Regions from separate parts of the Pseudomonas sp. A014 genome, predicted to be linked through region 3. Evidence: predicted binding sites of a transcription regulator. Region 3 holds the regulator's gene; each other region holds the start of a gene.
What was found. The regulator FliA, encoded in region 3, starts transcription of late flagellar genes. The targets are predictions, from matches to a motif close to CTAAAGTTTNNNNNNNNNNNGCCGNTAA.
Positions count from the first base shown of each region.

Region 1 (4,712 bases), 2.8 Mb from region 3:
TGGCTGGCGACGTTGGTGGCGGCACGGACTTCCTTGTAGCTGCAGCATCCTTCGTAGATCGCATCACGGATCTGTCCATCGGTCACGCCGACGCAGAGACATACATACATAAGGTCAGACCATCGCTGGTTGAGTCGATGGAGTGGAGCTTAATGGTAATGAGAATGCTTGTCAAAGCACTTGAAGAAAGCTTCATCTTCCCGCGACCGATGGTTCGATTCGGTCTGTCACGATAAGCCGTGTATGATGGTCGGCCTTTGTTGGATGCCGGGCGTGCAAGCCTCGCCCGGGCAACGGTTTTTCACCATCATCAGGAGATAACGAATGAGCGTGCTCGTTGGTAAACAAGCCCCGGACTTCACCGTTCCAGCCGTGCTGGGCAACGGCGAGATCGTCGACAGCTTCAACCTGGCTTCGGCCATCAAGGGCAAGTACGGCCTGGTGTTCTTCTACCCGCTGGACTTCACCTTCGTCTGCCCGTCCGAGCTGATCGCCCTGGACAACCGCATTCCTGACTTCGAAGCCCGTGGCGTGGAAGTGATCGGCGTTTCGATCGACTCGCACTTCACCCACAACGCCTGGCGTAACACCCCGGTCAACAACGGCGGTATCGGTCAGGTCAAGTACACCCTGGCTGCCGACATCACCCACGAAATCTGCAAGGCCTACGACGTCGAGTCCGAAGGCGGCGTAGCTTTCCGTGGCGCCTTCCTGATCGACAAGAACGGCGTTGTCCGTTCGCAGATCGTCAACGACCTGCCACTGGGCCGCAACATGGACGAGCTGCTGCGTCTGGTCGACGCCCTGCAATTCCACGAAGAGCACGGCGAAGTCTGCCCGGCCAACTGGAAGAAAGGCGACAAGGGCATGAACGCTTCGCCAGAAGGTGTTGCGGCGTACCTGAGCGAGAACGCTGGCAAGCTGTAATCGCCACGCGCAAAAAAAACCGGCCCATGTGGCCGGTTTTTTTGTGTCTGGTATCCAAGGAGCGCTGTGCACTCCCGGATTTCGACTCAGTCGTTGAAGTCGCGCCAGCCGCCCATCTCTTTCCAGCGGTTGACGATCCCGCAGAACAGCTCGGCGGTCTTCTCGGTGTCGTAACGTGCCGAATGCGCCTCGCGCCCATCGAAGTCGATGTCGGCACTCTGGCAGGCCCGGGCCAGTACGGTCTGGCCATAGGCCAGGCCGGCCAGCGTCGCGGTGTCGAAGCTGGAGAACGGGTGGAAGGGGTTGCGCTTGAGATCGTTGCGCGCCACCGCCGCGTTGAGGAAGCCCAGGTCGAAGCTGCTGTTGTGGCCAACCAGGATCGCCCGCTTGCAACCATTGGCTTTCAGTGCTTTGCGCACGCCGCGGAAGATATCGGTGAGCGCGCTTTCTTCGCTCACGGCCATGCGTAGAGGGTGGTCCAGCTTGATGCCGGTGAACTCCAGCGCCGCCGCTTCGATATTCGCGCCTTCGAAAGGCTCGACACGGTAGAAGTAGGTGTGTTCCGGGAACAGGAAGCCCTTCTCGTCCATACCGATGGTGACGGCGGCGATTTCCAGCAGCGCGTCGGTGGCACTGTTGAAGCCGCCGGTCTCGACGTCCACTACCACGGGCAGGTAGCCGCGGAAACGCTCGGCCATCGGGTGGCGCGAGCTGCTGCTTACCTGACCGTCCTGGTCGTCATCGTAAAGGTCTTCGCTCACGCGTTGTCCTCCAGCAGGCGCCAGCGCAGCGTTTCGCCAGCGCGCAGCGGAACCACGGTGGTGTCGCCGAACGGCAGGCTCGCCGGGGCGGTCCAGTCCTCGCGCACCAGGGTGATGGTGTCGGTGTTTGCCGGCAGGCCATAGAACGCCGGGCCGTGCAGGCTGGCGAAACCTTCCAGTTTGTCCAGGGCATTACGCTGTTCGAAGGCTTCGGCGTACAGCTCGATGGCCGCGTAGGCGGTGTAGCAGCCGGCGCAGCCGCAGGCAGCTTCCTTGGCGTGCTTGGCGTGTGGCGCCGAATCGGTGCCGAGGAAGAATTTCGGGTTGCCGCTGGTGGCCGCGTCAAGCAATGCCACCTGGTGGGTGTTGCGCTTGAGGATCGGCAGGCAATAGAAGTGTGGGCGGATACCGCCGACCAGCATGTGGTTGCGGTTGTACAGCAAATGCTGGGCGGTGATGGTGGCGCCGACGTTGGCGGGCGCCTCGGCGACGAACTGCGCGGCATCGCTGGTGGTGATGTGCTCGAACACCACCCTGAGCGTCGGGAAACGTTCGACCAAACGATGCATGTGCTCGTCGATGAAGCGCTTTTCGCGATCGAACACGTCGATCTCCGAGCGCGTCACTTCACCGTGGACCAGCAGCGGCAGGCCGACCTCGGCCATTGCTTCGATCGCCGGGAAAATATTGTCGATGCTGGTCACGCCCGAGTCGGAGTTGGTCGTGGCACCGGCCGGGTAGAGCTTGGCGGCGTAGACGATGCCGCTGGCCTTGGCTGCACGAATGTCCTCGGGGCTGGTACGGTCGGTCAGGTACAGCACCATCAGCGGCTCGAAGCGGCTGCCCGTCGGACGGGCGGCGAGGATGCGCTGGCGGTAGGCGTCGGCTTCGGTGGCGTTGCGTACCGGCGGAACCAGGTTGGGCATGATGATGGCGCGGGCAAAGGTGCGCGCCACGTCGCCGACGGTATGTTGCAGCACAGTACCATCGCGCAGATGGATGTGCCAGTCGTCGGGACGCAGGAGGGTCAGGCGATCGGACATTGGGGTTTCCAGGCGGTTCGAACTCAGGCGTCAATGCTACCGGAAAACCCAGTGGGCAGCACGGCTATCAAGTTTTCCGACGAGCGTCCGATAGCCTGCAGGTAAGCCGTCAGAATCTGTGGAGCCGCCCGTGCGCCAGCGTTACCTACTCCTGTTCAGCCTGTGTGCCAGCCTGCCGGCCGGAGCACTTACCTTCCAGACCCGCATGGAGAACATTGCCTGGAAGGTCGAGGGCGACCAGTTCGAGTGCCGGCTGATCCAGCCGATCGACGGTTTTGGCAGCGGTGAGTTCGTGCGTCGTGCAGGTGAGCAGCCGGTCTTCCAGCTGCGTTCGGACAGCAATGCACTGGGCGCAGGATCGGCAACGCTGCTGGCCGCCGCTGCCCCTTGGCAGCCCGGGCGTGGCGACATCAACTTGGGGGCGGTGCGCATGGGCCGCAATGGCGTGCTGTTCAGCACTTCGCAGGGCCAGGCCAGCCGCTTGATCAATGGTCTGCTGGACGGTCGCAGCACCGTGGTGCGCAACTACGCCGGCGAGGGCGGTCGGCCGATGGAGGTGCATGTGCTGCCGGTGAGTTTCGCCAAGGCCTATAGCGACTACCAATTGTGTGCCGCCAAACTCCTGCCGATGAACTATGACCAGATTCGCCAGACGCAGGTGCCGTTCCCCGGCACCGGCTTCGATCTGGACAGTGCGGCGCGCGCGCGCCTGGACGTGATACTCGATTATCTGAAGGCCGACCCATCGGTCAATCACATCGAGCTTGACGGGCACTCCGACAACAGCGGTAACCGCCTGACCAATCGCGACGCTTCGCGCCGTCGCGCGCTGGCGGTGGCTGAATACCTCAAGGCCCACGGTGTGCCGGAAGAGCAGATCACCGTACGTTTCCATGGCGAGCGCTACCCGCTGGCCAAAAACAATACAGCCGCCAACCGCGCCCGCAACCGCCGGGTCAACATCCAGCTCGACCGTGTAACGCCGATCGAGAAACCTACAGAAAAGCCTCGCGATGCAACACCTGCCGCACCGGCGCAGCCGGCGGCCGCTACGCCGGCCAGCGTGCCTGCGGCATTGCCGGCGGGTGCGAAGAAAGTCTGACTGCGACCACGGGTCGCGCTCACGACATTTCCTGTCGCTTTGTCATCACAAGCTGTCGCGCCACTGTAAATTCCCCCGCGAGATCGGTAGAATCGACGGCTTTCCGTACAACCCCGTGGAGTGATGGCATGGCGGACGTAAAAAAGGTCGTACTGGCGTATTCCGGCGGCCTTGATACTTCGGTGATTCTCAAGTGGCTGCAAGACACCTACAACTGTGAAGTGGTGACCTTCACCGCAGATCTTGGCCAGGGTGAAGAGGTCGAGCCGGCCCGTGCCAAGGCACAGGCAATGGGCGTCAAGGAAATCTACATCGACGACCTGCGCGAAGAGTTCGTGCGAGATTTCGTCTTCCCGATGTTCCGCGCCAACACCGTGTATGAAGGCGAGTACCTGCTGGGTACCTCCATCGCCCGTCCGCTGATCGCCAAGCGCCTGATCGAAATCGCCAACGAAACCGGCGCTGACGCCATTTCCCACGGCGCCACCGGCAAGGGTAACGACCAAGTGCGTTTCGAGCTGGGTGCCTACGCGCTCAAGCCAGGTGTCAAGGTCATCGCACCATGGCGTGAGTGGGACCTGCTGTCCCGCGAAAAACTCATGGACTACGCCGAGAAGCACGGCATCCCGATCGAGCGTCACGGCAAGAAGAAGTCGCCGTACTCGATGGACGCCAACCTGCTGCACATCTCCTACGAAGGCGGTGTCCTGGAAGATACCTGGACCGAGCACGAGGAAGACATGTGGCGTTGGAGCGTCTCTCCGGAGAACGCCCCTGACCAGGCCACCTACATCGAGCTGACCTACCGCAATGGTGACATCGTCGCCATCGACGGCGTCGAGAAGACCCCGGCCACCGTGCTCGCAGACCTCAACCGCA
Region 1 is NZ_CP199001.1:1,342,861-1,347,572, forward strand. It holds gene ACTYOL_RS06390 (bacterioferritin-associated ferredoxin) at 1-110, opposite strand, end outside; gene ACTYOL_RS06395 (peroxiredoxin) at 325-927, shown strand; gene rnt (ribonuclease T) at 1,014-1,688, opposite strand; gene pyrC (dihydroorotase) at 1,685-2,731, opposite strand; gene ACTYOL_RS06410 (flagellar protein MotY) at 2,862-3,833, shown strand; gene ACTYOL_RS06415 (argininosuccinate synthase) at 3,962-4,712, shown strand, end outside.
Region 1: ACTYOL_RS06410 (flagellar protein MotY) is a predicted target of FliA. The motif match lies at 2,798-2,825, and genes of this name have one in related genera.

Region 2 (4,712 bases), 1.2 Mb from region 3:
TACAGGCGTGTCCGGGTGATTGCCCCACTCGCTCCACGAGCCGGCGTAGGCCTTGACCCGTGGATAGCCGAGTGACTTGGCCACCAGGTAGGTGAATCCGGAGCGACGGTGGGTCTGGCAGTGGGTGATCACTTCCTTGTCAGGGGTGATGCCCAATTGCTGCAGTACTTCGGCGATGTCCTTGCGAATGCGCAGGTGGTCGTTGAGGTCCATGCCTGCAGTCCACTCGAAGTTGACCGCGCCGGGGATGTGGCCGGCCTTGGCTGCCAGGACCTTCTCGCCGTTGAATTCCTGCGGGCCGCGGGCGTCCCAGACCACCAGGTCGTCGGCGCCCAGGCGGCTTTGCAGGTATTCGCGGGTGGCGGTGGGTTCGGCGCGCAGGCGCAGGCGCACAGGCGTGCTGGCGGCTGCTGGCACTTCAGTGACGAGCTTGTCCGCAGGCCAGGCCTGGATGCCGCCGTTGAGGTAGTGGTAGCGCGCGTGGCCGATCACGTCGAGCAGCCAGATGAAGCGCCCGGCCCAGCCGCCGCCTTCGTCGTCGTATACCACGTACACCGCGTCGTCTCGGTGGCCGAGCTCGCTGAACAGCTTTTCCAGGTCGGCTTGGGCCGGCAGCAGGCCCGGAGCCGGAGGCTGGCCCAGCTGGGTGCGCTTGCCCTCGACGAACCGCGCGCCTGGGATGTGGCCGCTGACATAGCGGTTGGCGCTGCTCAGGTCGACCAGGATCAGCTCGGGCGAATCCAGGCGTGGCAGCAGGTCGGCGGCTTCGATCACCAGGGGCAAGCCGGAAAAATCAGTCATCCACGGTCTCCGGGGAGCAAGGGAGGTGCGATTGTAGCGCAAGGTTCAGGCATTGCGGTTGGCGAAGCTGGCCAGCGCGCGCTCGATACATTGTGCGGTTTTTCCGAAGGCCTGCACGCTCACGTCCGCAAGCGGCCTGCCGCCCTGGTCGGCGATCGCCAGCATCAATACCTGGTCGTTCACGGCCAGCGAGCGCAACAGCAAGTGCTCGCTGGGGAACAACGCACGCAGCGGTGCGGGCAGCAGGGCGGAAAACTGGGCATGATTGTCGGGCGTCAGGCGCAGTTGCGAGGCTTTGCTCAGCAGTTTTTGCAGCAGCTTGCTCTGGCCTGGTGCCAATGTCAGCGCTGAGGCTTCGCGCGGCAACCCGGCGCTCTGCTGTACGCGCAGGCAGTCATTGGGTTTGTCGAGCAGCAGCAACAGCACCCGCTGCATGCCGCAAGCCAGCAGTGCCTCGCGCGCCTGGGTGGCCAGGTGCACGGTGTTGGTGAACGGGCTGGGCTGGGCCAGCAGGTCGCCGCACAGCGTGCGCCAGCGTTGCAGGTCCTGGGCAGGTGGCGGTGGCGGGGTGAGCATGTCTGGGTGCGGGCGCCGCTGCTGCCAGGGCCAGATCAGCGCCTCGGCCGGGTGGAACAGTGCATGCCGGGCATGGTGGCGCGCGCTGGCCGCTGCTTGCTGGTGCACTTGCTGTTGCACATCATCCAGCGTGGTTTGCAGGTACATGGCGGTGAGCAGTTGCCAGCGCAGCAAGTGCGGGTTGTCCCAGCCGACCTGCGCCGACAGCGCCAGGCCGTTGGCCAGCAGCACGGTGTTGGCCGGCTGGTTGAACCAGCGGCGCAGCCCGGGCTCTTCGTCCAGTCGATGCTGCTTGCTCAACTCGTCAGGCTCGCGGGCGATGTTCAATACCTGGGCCAGTTGTTCGCGTTCTTCGAGCAGCAGGCGATAACCCTGGGTGACCCATTCCGGCAGGCGCCAGTGCGTGGCGACGGCGCGGCACAACTCCATGATGCGCACGCCGAACAGTGCATGCTCCACCTCTGAAGCCTCTTCACCCTTGTGAATGACCCGCAGTTCCCAGGTGTCGAGCAGCTTGGGGTAAGCCAGGGCCAGTGCCCACAGTGGCGAGAGGAACAGCAGGCTGCCCCAGTGGATTTCCTGCCACAGGCGCGCCAGGCGGCTGGCGAACAGGCCGTTGGCTTGCTGGGTGGCGTGCTGGCTGATCAGCAGGAATTGGCGCAGCACCGGCGGGATGTCGTCTCCCGGTATCGATGGCAGGCGCCCCATCAATTGCAGGATGCGGCTCAGGCCCAGGCGGTTCAGGGCGATCTCCAGGCTTTCGGCGGGCTCGGCCTGGCTGGCATGGTTCGGGTGATTGGCTTCGCGCATCACGCACAGCACCAGCGACGGGCTGTCCTGCATCAGTTCGGCGATGTCGCGCAGCGAGCGGCGATTGTCGTTGATGGCCGCCAGAACCCGGTCATGACTCTCTTTGGGTACCGGCACGCGGATACCGTCGAGCAGCCTTACCCAGGCGTCTAGAGAGGAGGGGATCTGCGCTGGCACCTTGGTTTCGATTGGCATTTTGACATCAGTCCAAACTGGCTTTTCGCATTGAGTGGCTATAGTCTGGCGCAGTTCTGCCGATAAGGAGAAGAAGAGTTTCCAAGCTTCCGCCCCTGACCCTGACCACGACAGCAAGTGCTTCCAATCTATGGCTAAAATTATCGGCATCATCGTCGTATTCGCGAGTGTCCTCGGCGGATACGTCCTCTCCCACGGCAAGATCGCGGCGCTGATCCAGCCGTTCGAAGTGCTGATCATCGGCGGTGCGGCCTTTGGCGCGTTTCTCCAGGCCAACCCTGGCTACATGACCATGCACGTCATGAAGAAGTCGCTGAAGATGTTTGGCAGCCGCTTCACCCATACGTTCTACCTGGAAGTGTTGGGCCTGATCTACGAGATTCTCAACAAGAGTCGCCGCGAGGGCATGATGGCCATCGAGGGTGACATCGAGGATCCCGCGGCCAGCCCGATCTTCGCCAAGTACCCTGCGGTCATGGGCGATGCGCGGATGACCGCGTTCGTCTGCGACTACCTGCGCATCATGTCGACCGGCAACATGGCACCCCATGAGCTCGAAGGCCTGTTCGACATGGAGCTGCTGAGCCTGAAGGAAGACCTCGAGCACCCGTCCCATGCGGTGACCAGCGTTGCCGACGCCATGCCCGGCTTCGGTATCGTGGCGGCGGTACTGGGCATCGTGGTGACCATGGCCTCGCTGGGCGATGGCGACCAGAAATCCATCGGCCTGCACGTCGGTGCTGCGCTGGTCGGGACCTTCTTCGGTATTCTCGCGGCCTATGGTTTCTTCGGCCCGCTGGCCAACTGCCTGCGCCACGACGCCAAGGAAGAACTGAACGTCTACGAGGCGATCAAGGCTTCGCTGGTGGCCTCGGCGTCCGGCATGCCGCCGTCGCTGGCCGTCGAGTTCGGGCGCAAGGTGCTGTACCCGGCGCACCGTCCGAGCTTTGCCGAACTGGAACAAGCGGTTCGCGGTCGCTAAGCCATGGAGAACAATCAGCCCATCATCGTCAAGCGCGTCAAGCGCTACGGCGACGGCCACCATGGCGGCTCCTGGAAGATCGCCTTCGCCGACTTCGCCACGGCGATGATGGCGTTCTTCCTGGTGCTGTGGTTGCTGTCCACGGCCACCCCGGAGCAGAAGATCGCCATCGCCGGCTACTTCAAGGATCCGATTGGCTTCTCCGAAAGCGGTACGCCCTACGTCATCGACCTGGGCGGCTCGCCGCAGCTGGCCCCGGAAAAGACCATCAACCCGGAGGAGAAGTCCGAGCCGACGCCTGACACCAGCGTGCAGATGGACAAGGACCGGATCGAGACCATGGCCGACCAGGTCGAGCAGGAGCGGCTGCAACTGCTGCTGCAGGAGCTGCAGAACAAGGTCGAGGAAAATCCGCAACTGCAGAAGTTCAAGGACCAGATCCTGTTCGAGATCACCCAGGACGGCCTGCGCATCCAGATCATGGATGCCGAGAACCGGCCGATGTTCGACCTCGGCAGTGCGCGCCTGAAGCCCTACTTCGAAGACATCCTGCTGGCCATGGCCGACACCATCAAGGCCGTGCCGAACAAGATCAGCGTCAGCGGCCACACCGATGCCAAGCCTTATGCCGGTACCGGTGATTTCGGCAACTGGGAGCTGTCGGCCAACCGTGCCAACGCCGCGCGACGTGCGCTGGTGGCGGGTGGTTATCCGGATGGCCAGGTGGCGCGAGTGGTGGGTTACGCCTCGTCGTCGCTGTTCGACCGCGAAAACCCGTTCAACCCGGTCAACCGCCGGATCGACATCATCGTGCTGACCAAAAAAGCCCAGCGGGATATCGAGGGCGAGCAGGGTGCACCTGAGGCACCGGCCAACCCAACCCCGCCTGCCGATGCGGCGCCAGGAGCACCTGGTGCCTCCGCCGCGCCGGCCGATGGCTCGACGCCGATGCAGCCGCGCGAGCTGCGCCAGAAGCTGAACATCTTCGAGGATGGCGTGCTGAAGATGGACGAGCCCAAGGAAAACTGAGCCCGTCATCTGCAGGAGCGGCGCAACGCCGCTCCTGCATCTTCAGTAGGTGTCTTGCGTCAGGCTTGCCACGATCGAGCGGTAGCTGTGCATCCGCTGCGCCGAGATACGCCCTTCCTCCAGCCCTTTGAGCAACGCACAGCCAGGCTCGCGGTCATGCTTGCAGTCGCGGAAGCGACAGTTGCCGAGCAGATCGCGGAACTCGATGAAGCCCGCCTCCACATCGTCACGGCTGACATGCGCCAAGCCAAACTCGCGGATACCGGGGGAGTCGATCAGGTCGCCGCCGTTGGGGAAGTGGTAGAGCCGTGCGGTGGTG
Region 2 is NZ_CP199001.1:5,385,485-5,390,196, reverse strand. It holds gene ACTYOL_RS25005 (rhodanese-like domain-containing protein) at 1-801, opposite strand, end outside; gene ACTYOL_RS25000 (HDOD domain-containing protein) at 847-2,382, opposite strand; gene motA (flagellar motor stator protein MotA) at 2,513-3,364, shown strand; gene motB (flagellar motor protein MotB) at 3,368-4,393, shown strand; gene rsgA (small ribosomal subunit biogenesis GTPase RsgA) at 4,436-4,712, opposite strand, start outside.
Region 2: motA (flagellar motor stator protein MotA) is a predicted target of FliA. The motif match lies at 2,421-2,448, and genes of this name have one in related genera.

Region 3 (4,712 bases):
CTTATCGGCATGAATCTGCGGACCTTCACCCCGAGTTGGATGTTTTTCTTCATCTTTTTCAGCGCGCAATTGATCGTGGTCATGTTCGATGCCGGCAAAGCGGTCGACTTGACTTGCCATCAACACGAGCTTGAGCAGATTGCTTTCGACTTCGGTGACCAGCGCGGTCACCCGCTTGATCACCTGCCCGGTCAGGTCCTGATAGTCCTGAGCCAGGAGAATATCGTTGAGATGGCCGGCCACCTTGCGGTTACCTTCGGCGCTGTGCGTCAGGAAACTGTCGACGCGCTTGACCAGTTCACGAAATTCAGGCGCTGCCACCTCGCGGCGCATGAAGCGCTGCCAGTCGGCAGACAGGTTCTGGGCTTCGGATGCCAGATCGTTGAGCACAGGCGTGCTTTGCTCGACCAGGTCCATGGTGCGATTGGCCGCGTTCTCGGTCAGCCGGACCACGTAGGACAGCCGTTCGGTGGCGTCGGTGATCTGCGACACTTCCTCGGCCTGCGGCATGCGCGGATCGATCTGGAAACTGACGATAGCGCTGTGCAGCTCGCGAGTGAGCTTGCCCACTTCCTGATAAAGGCCGCGGTCGCGGGTCTGGTTGAGCTGGTGGATCAGCTGCACCGCCTCGCCGAACTGGCCGCGTTCCAGGCTTTGCACCAGTTGCTCGGCGTGCTTCTTCAGGGTCGACTCGAACTCCCCCAGAGAATCGTTTCTTGATTCCATAGCGCCCCCAGACATGGCTCAGCCGTTGACGCGTTCGAAGATCTTTTCGATCTTTTCTTTGAGTACCTGCGCGGTGAAAGGCTTGACCACATAGCCGTTGACCCCGGCCTGGGCCGCTTCGATGATCTGGTCGCGCTTGGCCTCGGCGGTCACCATCAGCACCGGCATGCCCTTGAGACGGTCGTGGGCGCGCACCTTGCGCAGCAGGTCGATGCCGGACATGCCAGGCATGTTCCAGTCGGTCACCAGGAAGTCGTAGTGACCGCTTTCGAGCATCGGCAGAGCCGTGGTGCCATCGTCGGCTTCGTCGGTGTTGGTGAAGCCCAGATCACGCAACAGGTTCTTGATGATCCGCCGCATCGTCGAGAAGTCGTCAACGATGAGGATTTTCATATCTTTGTTCAATTAGACCTCCAAGCAGTCTTAAACGCGCTCGTCTCACAAGCGCGCGCTCAATCAATTCGGCACCACGTAAAACGACTGCATCGAACCCGGGTTCACCGCGCTCGCCATTCACCCAACCGACTGCGCAGACGCGCCGCGCACTGGCTGTGCAACTGGCTGACACGCGATTCGCTGACCCCCAGCACTTCCCCGATTTCCTTGAGGTTCAACTCTTCGTCGTAGTACAGCGCCAGGACCAGGCGCTCGCGCTCCGGCAGGTTGGCGATCGCATCGGTCAGTGCAGCCTGGAAGCGTTCGTCTTCCAGGTCACGCGACGGCTCGACCTGGCCGCTGACACCGTCCTCGTGCAGCCCTTCGTGTTCGCCGTCCTGCAGCAGGTCGTCGAAACTGAACAGGCGGCTGCCCAAGGTATCGTTCAGAATCCCGTAATAATCGTCGAGACTCAATTGGAGTTCGGCAGCAACCTCGTGATCTTTAGCGTCACGACCGGTTCTTGCTTCGACGGCGCGAATCGCGTCACTGACCATGCGCGTGTTGCGGTGCACCGAACGCGGCGCCCAATCACCCTTGCGCACCTCGTCGAGCATGGCGCCACGGATGCGGATGCCGGCATAGGTCTCGAAACTCGCACCCTTGCTGGCGTCGTACTTGTTGGCCACTTCCAGCAGGCCGATCATGCCGGCCTGGATCAGGTCCTCGACCTGCACGTTGGCCGGCAGGCGTGCCAACAGGTGATAGGCAATCCGCTTGACCAGCGGGGCATAGCGCTCGACCAGCTCGTACTGAGCGTCCTTGGACGCCTTGCTGTACATCTTGAATCCGCTCGCGCTCATAGCACCGGCCCCGCACTGGTGGGCTGTACCAGGCGCTCGACGAAGAACTCCAGGTGCCCGCGCGGGTTGGCCGGCAGCGGCCAGCTGTCGACCTTCTGCGCAATGGCCTTGAACGCCAGGGCGCATTTGGAGCGCGGGAAGGCCTCGTACACTGCGCGCTGCTTCTGCACCGCCTTGCGCACGCATTCGTCGTAGGGCACGGCGCCCACGTACTGCAAGGCCACGTCGAGGAAACGGTCGGTGACCTTGGTCAGCTTGGCGAACAGGTTGCGTCCTTCCTGCGGGCTCTGCGCCATGTTGGCCAGGACGCGGAAACGATTCATGCCGTAATCGCGGTTGAGCAGCTTGATCAGGGCGTAGGCGTCGGTGATCGAGGTGGGCTCGTCGCACACCACCAACAACACTTCCTGCGCCGCGCGAACGAAACTGACCACCGAGTCACCGATACCTGCAGCGGTGTCGATCACCAATACATCGAGGTTGTCGCCGATCTCGCTGAACGCCTGGATCAGCCCGGCATGCTGGGCCGGCGCCAGGTGCACCATGCTCTGGGTACCCGAGGCCGCCGGCACGATGCGCACGCCGCCCGGCCCCTGCAACAGCACGTCGCGCAGCTCGCAGCGTCCTTCGATGACGTCGGCCAGGGTACGTTTGGGGGTCAACCCCAGCAGCACGTCGACGTTGGCCAGACCCAGGTCGGCGTCCAGCAGCATGACCCGGCGGCCGAGTTCAGCCAGCGCCAGGGACAGGTTCACTGAAACGTTGGTCTTGCCGACGCCACCTTTGCCACCGGTGACGGCGATCACCTGTACGGGATGCATGCTACCCATGTCTGTTCTTTACCTTGTCTCGCGTGGGACCTGCCCACTTGAAGGGCCGCTGTCGACCCCCTGCGCCGTTCATCTTCAACCCGCGCGCTTATCGGGATTGTGGTAGAGATCAGCGAACATGTCGGCCATGGCCTCTTCGCTGGGCTCTTCCTGCAACTGCACGCTGACCGCGCGGCTCACCAACTGATGCTTGCGCGGCAACTGCAGGTCGTCAGGAATGCGCGGACCATCGGTGAGATAGGCCACGGGCAGTTCGTGACTGATGGCCAGGCTCAGCACTTCGCCGAGGCTGCCCGTTTCATCGAGCTTGGTCAGGATGCAACCGGCCAGGCCACAGCGCTTGTAGCTGTGATAGGCGGCGGTCAGCACCTGTTTCTGGCTGGTGGTGGCCAGTACCAGGTAGTTCTTGGCGGCGATGCCGCGGCTGGCGAGCGATTCGAGCTGCATGCGCAGCGCCGGATCGCTGGCCTGAAGGCCGGCGGTATCGATCAGCACCACGCGCTTGCGCAGCAGTGGCTCCAGGGCCTGGGCCAGCGACTGGCCCGGATCGACGTAGGTCACCGGCACATTGAGGATGCGCCCGAGGGTCTTGAGCTGCTCCTGGGCACCGATGCGGTAGCTGTCCATGCTCACCAGCGCCAGGTGCTGCGAGCCGTACTTGAGCACATAGCGCGCGGCGAGCTTGGCCAGGGTGGTGGTCTTGCCCATGCCGGCCGGGCCGACCATGGCGATGACCCCGCCCTCCTCGATCGGCTCCACCTCAGGCACCTCGATCAGACGCGCCAGGTGCGCCAGGACCATGCGCCAAGCCTGACGCGGGTCTTCGATCTCACCGGCCCGCTCAAGCAGATCACGGGCGATCGGGCCAGACAGGCCCAGGCGCTGCAAGCGACGCCAGAGGTTGGCCTGCTGCGGCTTGTTGCCCTGCAATTGGCCCCAGGCAAGCGAGCCAAGCTGCACTTCAAGCAGCTCGCGCAAGCCCGAAAGCTCCGAACGCATGGCGTCGAAGACGCGCTTGTCGACCGTCGGGGCCGCAGGGGCCGGCGCGGGCGCCGGAACATCCACATGCGGCTCGACCAGCGGCTCGGACGCGGTCAGCGACAGGCCGGCAAACAATTGCCGGTTGCCGAGCTCGGCGTCACCACGCCCGTCCAGCTCGGCCTGGGCGGTGGCGATGCGCGAATGGGTCTTGCGCAGCTCGTCCTCGAGCTCGACATTCGGCACGCGTGGGGCCAGGGCGGACAGTTTGTAGTCCAGCGCGGCCGTCAGTTCGACACCGCCGGCGATACGCCGGTTGCCGATGATTGCGGCATCGGCGCCAAGCTCATCACGGACCAGCTTCATGGCCTGACGCATATCGGCGGCGAAAAAACGCTTAACTTGCATAACCCACTACCTCAGCCGTTAGGGCCCACGGTGGCAACGATGGTGACTTGCTTGTTGTCCGGTATTTCCTGGTACGCCAGCACATGCAGGTTGGGCACGGCCAGACGACCGAATCTCGACAGCATGGCACGGATCGGGCCGGCGACCAGGAGAATGGCCGGCTGGCCTTGCATCTCCTGGCGCTGCGCCGCCTCGATCAGCGAACGCTGCAACTTCTCGGCCATGCTCGGTTCAAGAAGAACACCGTCTTCCTGACCCTGCCCGGCCCTTTGCAGACTATTGAGCAAGATCTGTTCCAACCTTGGTTCAAGGGTGATCACAGGCAGCTCGGACTCAACGCCGACAATGCTTTGCACGATGGCGCGTGACAAGCCGACCCGCACCGAAGCCACCAACGCGGCGGTATCTTGACTCTTGGCGGCATTGTTGGCGATGGCCTCGGCAATGCTGCGGATGTCACGCACGGGCACCTGCTCGGCAAGCAAGGCCTGCAGGACCTTGAGCAACCCCGACAAGGAAATGACACCCGGCA
Region 3 is NZ_CP199001.1:4,190,606-4,195,317, forward strand. It holds gene ACTYOL_RS19440 (protein phosphatase CheZ) at 1-726, opposite strand, end outside; gene ACTYOL_RS19445 (chemotaxis response regulator CheY) at 745-1,119, opposite strand; gene fliA (RNA polymerase sigma factor FliA) at 1,224-1,964, opposite strand; gene fleN (flagellar synthesis regulator FleN) at 1,961-2,794, opposite strand; gene flhF (flagellar biosynthesis protein FlhF) at 2,870-4,180, opposite strand; gene flhA (flagellar biosynthesis protein FlhA) at 4,192-4,712, opposite strand, start outside.

Region 4 (4,712 bases), 1.6 Mb from region 3:
GTGCCGGATGACTGGTGGCAGTTGTACCAGGACCCGCGCCTGAATGCGCTGGTGCGCCAGGCGTTGAGCGCCAATACCGAGCTGCGCGTGGCGGCGGCGAACATCGCCAAGGCTCGCGCACAGGTCGAGGTCGCCGAGTCGCAGGGGGGCTTCAGCGGCGGCGCGAAGGCCGGCGCCCAGCGCCTGCAGGAGTCTGGCGAAGCTTTCCTGCTGCCGGAAAAAGTCCCGGTGGCCAACATCGGCGAGGCGATTCTCAGCGCCTCGTACCAGTTCGACCTGTGGGGTACCTTCAAGCGCGGCACCGAAGCTGCCAAGGCCAATGCCGACGCGGTGCAGGCCGCCGCCGACACCGCGCGCATCACCCTGGTGGCCGATGTGGTCAAGGCCTACACCCAGGTGTGCTCGGCCAATGAGGAGTACCACATCGCCCGCGAATCGCTCGACCTGCAGCAGCAAAGCGTGCAGTTGAACCAGCGCTTGCGCGATGCTGGCCGTGGCGACGAGACCCTCGTTACCCGCTCGCAGACCCAGTTCAAGTCGTTGCGTGCCGAGTTGCCGCGCTTCAAGGCCGAGCGCGAGGCCGGGCTCTATACCCTCGCCGCATTGCTGGCCAAACCGGTCGACCAGTTGCCGCCGGGCACCGCCGAGTGCGCCGAGCTGCCGCATCTGGCCCAACTGATTCCGGTGGGCGATGGCGCGGCGCTGCTCAAGCGCCGTCCCGACGTGCGTCAGGCCGAGCGCCAACTGGCGGCTGCCACTGCGACCATTGGCGTGGCCACTGGCGCCCTGTATCCGAACATCAGCATTGGCGCCCAGGTCGGCACCATCGGCATTCTCGAAAACCTCGGCGAGCCTTCGACCAACCGTTGGGGCTTCGGCCCGCAGATCAGCTGGGCCATCCCCACCAACGGCACCCGTGCCCGAATTCGCGAAGCCGAAGCCTCGACCCAGGCCGCGCTGGCGCATTTCGATGGCGTGGTGCTCAACGCCATCCGCGAAACCCAGACCCGCCTGGCGCAGTACAGCGCCTTGCTGGACCGTCGCGAAGCACTGGCCGATGCCGAGCGCTCGGCGCAGGAAGCGGCCGAACAGACCCATCGCCGCTATGAGGCCGGGCGCGAGTCGTTCCTCGCCGACCTGCAGGCGACCCGCGCCTATACCGACGTGCGTGCGCAACTGGCGGCGGCCAATACCCAGGTGGCGATGGGGCAGATCGGTGTGTTCCTGGCCTTGGGTGGCGGCTGGAAGGCGACAGCGGTGCAGTGAGTGGCACCGCGTCGTGGTATTCGTGGGCCTGTAGGAGCGGCGGTTCGGCGCCCCGACTTGTCCCGCGAACACGGGCGTAGCCCGTGCCAGGCAGCGCGGTGTCTTTTTCGCGGGTAAATCGGAGCGCCGAACCGCCGCCCCACAAGGTCTGCGCTATCTCTGGAGCGGGCTTGCCCGCGAAGCAGGCGCCCCCATTCCACGAGCAAACCGCGTAGAAAACGTTTGCGTATTTCCCGGTCCGACACTCAAGTATTCCTCCGCGACGCCGATCTACTAGCACCAGCGTCCCGGAAGAGGGCGCGATTTCCCGTTCAATAATAAAGCGGGTGGTCAGCGTGATCAGGATGATCCCGGCCTCTTGCCAGGAGCTTCGCCATGTCTCGACCCCGTGCCCGGATTGCCTCGCAACTCGGCGTCGCCCTCGCCATCGTGCTGGCGCTGGTGATCACCGGCAGTACCCTGTTCGCCCTGCGCTCGCTGGACGACGCCAACCTCGCCACCCGCCAGCAACACCTGGCCAGTGAAGCGCGGCTGCTGGCCGACCAGCTCGACACCTTCCACGGCTCGCTCAAGGACAACACCCAGCGCCTGAGTGGCCTGTTCGAGCGCCGCTTCGCCTCGGGCCTGTCGCTGCATGCCGGCGAGACCGTGCAGGTGGCCGGCCAGGCCACGCCTGCCCTGTACCTGGGCGATCAGCTGATGAACAACGACTTTCGGGTAGTCGATGAATTCCAGCAGATGACCGCCGGCATCGCGACGCTGTTCGTGCGCAGCGGCGACGACTTCGTGCGCATCACCACCAACCTCAAGAAACAGGACGGGAGCCGGGCCATTGGCACCCAGCTGGACCGCCAGCACCCGGCCTACAGCAAGCTGCTCGCCGGGCAGATGTATGTAGGGCGTGCGGTGCTGTTCGACCGTAACTACATGACCCGTTACGTGCCGGTGAGCGATGCCAGCGGCCGGGTGATCGCCGTGCTGTTCGTCGGTTTCGACTACACCGATGCGCAGAACGCTCAGTTCGCCAATCTCAAGCGCTTCCGCATCGGCCAGACCGGCTCGCTGGCGCTGCTCGACAACCAGGGCCAGTGGCTGGTGCCGCCTGCCGGCGTGGCCGATGCGCAGGCTGCGGTTGCCGCTGTGGCCGGCCTGGGCGAAAAAGGCCGCTTCTGGACCAACGGCCAGCAGCAACTGTTCAGCGTGGTCGAGCCCTTTGCCGAGGGGCCGTGGACCGTTGTGGCGAGCATGCCCGAGGCGGAAATTCGCGACGTGACCTGGAGTGTTGGCCTACGCCTGGCGATCGGCAGCCTGCTGGCGATGGTCCTGGCGGTGCTCGCCACGCTCTGGCTGCTGCGGCGCAAGCTTCGCCCACTGGACGACCTGGTGCGCCAGGCCGAAGCCCTGGGCGCGGGTGACCTCAGTGCACGCCTGGCGGTGACCAGCGAAGACGAGATCGGCCAGTTGGCGCGCAGCTTCAACCAGATGGGGGATGCCCTGGCGACCATGGTCGAGCACATTCGCAGTGCTTCCGAGCAGGTCAGCGCGCGCTCGCGCTCCCTGGCCGGGCTTTCGTCCGGTGCCTGCGAGGGCATGGAGCAGCAGTCAGGCGAGATCACCAGCATGGCTGGCGCCGTCGAGGAGTTCAGCGCCACCTCGATGAACATCGCCGAGAACATGGCCGGCACCGAGCGCATGGCCCAGGACAATACCCAGCAGACGCGCATCGGCCGCAGCGCCATGGACCAGGCCTCCGTCTCGCTCAAGCAGATCGCCGAGGCGCTGGGTGGCACCGCCACAGTGATGGACAGCCTGGGCGCGCGTTCCCAGGAAATCGGCGGCATCGTCGGGGTCATCACCGCGATTGCCGAGCAGACCAACCTGCTGGCGCTCAACGCCGCCATCGAGGCGGCCCGCGCTGGCGAGCAGGGCCGTGGTTTCGCCGTGGTTGCCGACGAAGTACGTGGCCTGGCCGCGAGAACCCGCCAGGCCACCGATGAAATTTCCGGAATGATCGCCAGTATCCAGCAGCAGACCGGGCATGCGATCAGCACCCTGGAGCAGGGCAATCGCCTGATGCAGGAAGGCCTGGAACGCAACGAAAAGGTCGCCGAGGCACTGGCGCGCATCGACGAGCAGAGCCGCGCGGCGGGCGAACAGTTCACCGCCATCAGCACTGCGACCCAGGAGCAGAGCAGCACCGCGAACCTGCTCAGCCGTAACCTGCAGAGCATCGCCCAGGCCAACAGCGAGCAGCACGACGTGGCCAATGAGCTGGCGGCCACGGCCAAGGAGCTCGAGGGCCTGGCCGGGCAGTTGCGCCAGGAAGTGGATCGCTTCCGGGTAGGTGGTTGATCTGATCTGACCAGGGCTGCAATGCAGCCCTGTACGCAAGTTTTTCCGCACTGTCGTCGATCCCTTCCTAGACTTGTAAGTCTCCACGAGAACTGGTCCAGGAAGAGAAGATCGCCATGTCCCAGTCGCCATCCCTGTTGCAACTGCAAGTGCCCAACCCTTTTCTGCAGCGTCATCTGGGCCCGGATACCCGCGAACAGAGCGCCATGCTCGCGGCGCTGGGGGTTGCCAGTCGCGATGCCCTGATCGAGCAGACCGTCCCGCCAGGTATCCGTTTCGGTCGCCCGCTTGACCTGCCCCCGGCCCTCGACGAGCAGGCAGCCCTGGCCAGGCTGGCCGGATACGCCGGGCAGAACCAGGTGTGGACCAGCCTGATCGGCATGGGCTATCACGGTACCGTCACGCCAACCGTCATCCTGCGCAACGTGCTGGAAAACCCCGGCTGGTACACCGCCTACACACCGTATCAGCCGGAGATTGCCCAAGGCCGCCTCGAGGCGCTGCTCAATTTCCAGCAGATGATCATCGACCTCAGCGGCCTGCCGCTGGCCAACGCCTCGCTGCTCGATGAGGCGACGGCCGCCGCCGAGGCCATGGCCCTGGCCAAGCGGGTCGCACGCAGCAAGAGCAATGCGTTCTTCGCCGACGAGCACTGCCACCCCCAGACGCTCTCGGTCTTGCGAACCCGTGCCGAAGGTTTCGGCTTCGAGCTGATCGTCGATTCGCTGGAGAACCTGGGCAAGCATCAGGTATTCGGTGCGCTGCTGCAGTACCCCGACACCCATGGCGAGGTTCGCGACCTGCGGCCGTTGATCGAGCAGTTGCATGGCCAGCAGGCGCTGGCCTGCGTTGCCGCCGACCTGTTGAGCCTGGTAGTGCTGACACCGCCTGGCGAAACCGGGGCCGACGTGGTGCTCGGCTCAAGCCAGCGCTTCGGTGTGCCGATGGGCTATGGCGGGCCTCATGCGGCGTATTTCGCCTGTCGTGACGACTACAAGCGGGCGATGCCCGGACGCATCATCGGCGTGTCCCGCGATGCCCGCGGCAACACCGCCCTGCGCATGGCCCTGCAGACCCGCGAGCAACACATCCGC
Region 4 is NZ_CP199001.1:5,830,028-5,834,739, reverse strand. It holds gene ACTYOL_RS26890 (efflux transporter outer membrane subunit) at 1-1,266, shown strand, start outside; gene ACTYOL_RS26885 (methyl-accepting chemotaxis protein) at 1,642-3,618, shown strand; gene gcvP (aminomethyl-transferring glycine dehydrogenase) at 3,735-4,712, shown strand, end outside.
Region 4: ACTYOL_RS26885 (methyl-accepting chemotaxis protein) is a predicted target of FliA. The motif match lies at 1,511-1,538, and genes of this name have one in related genera.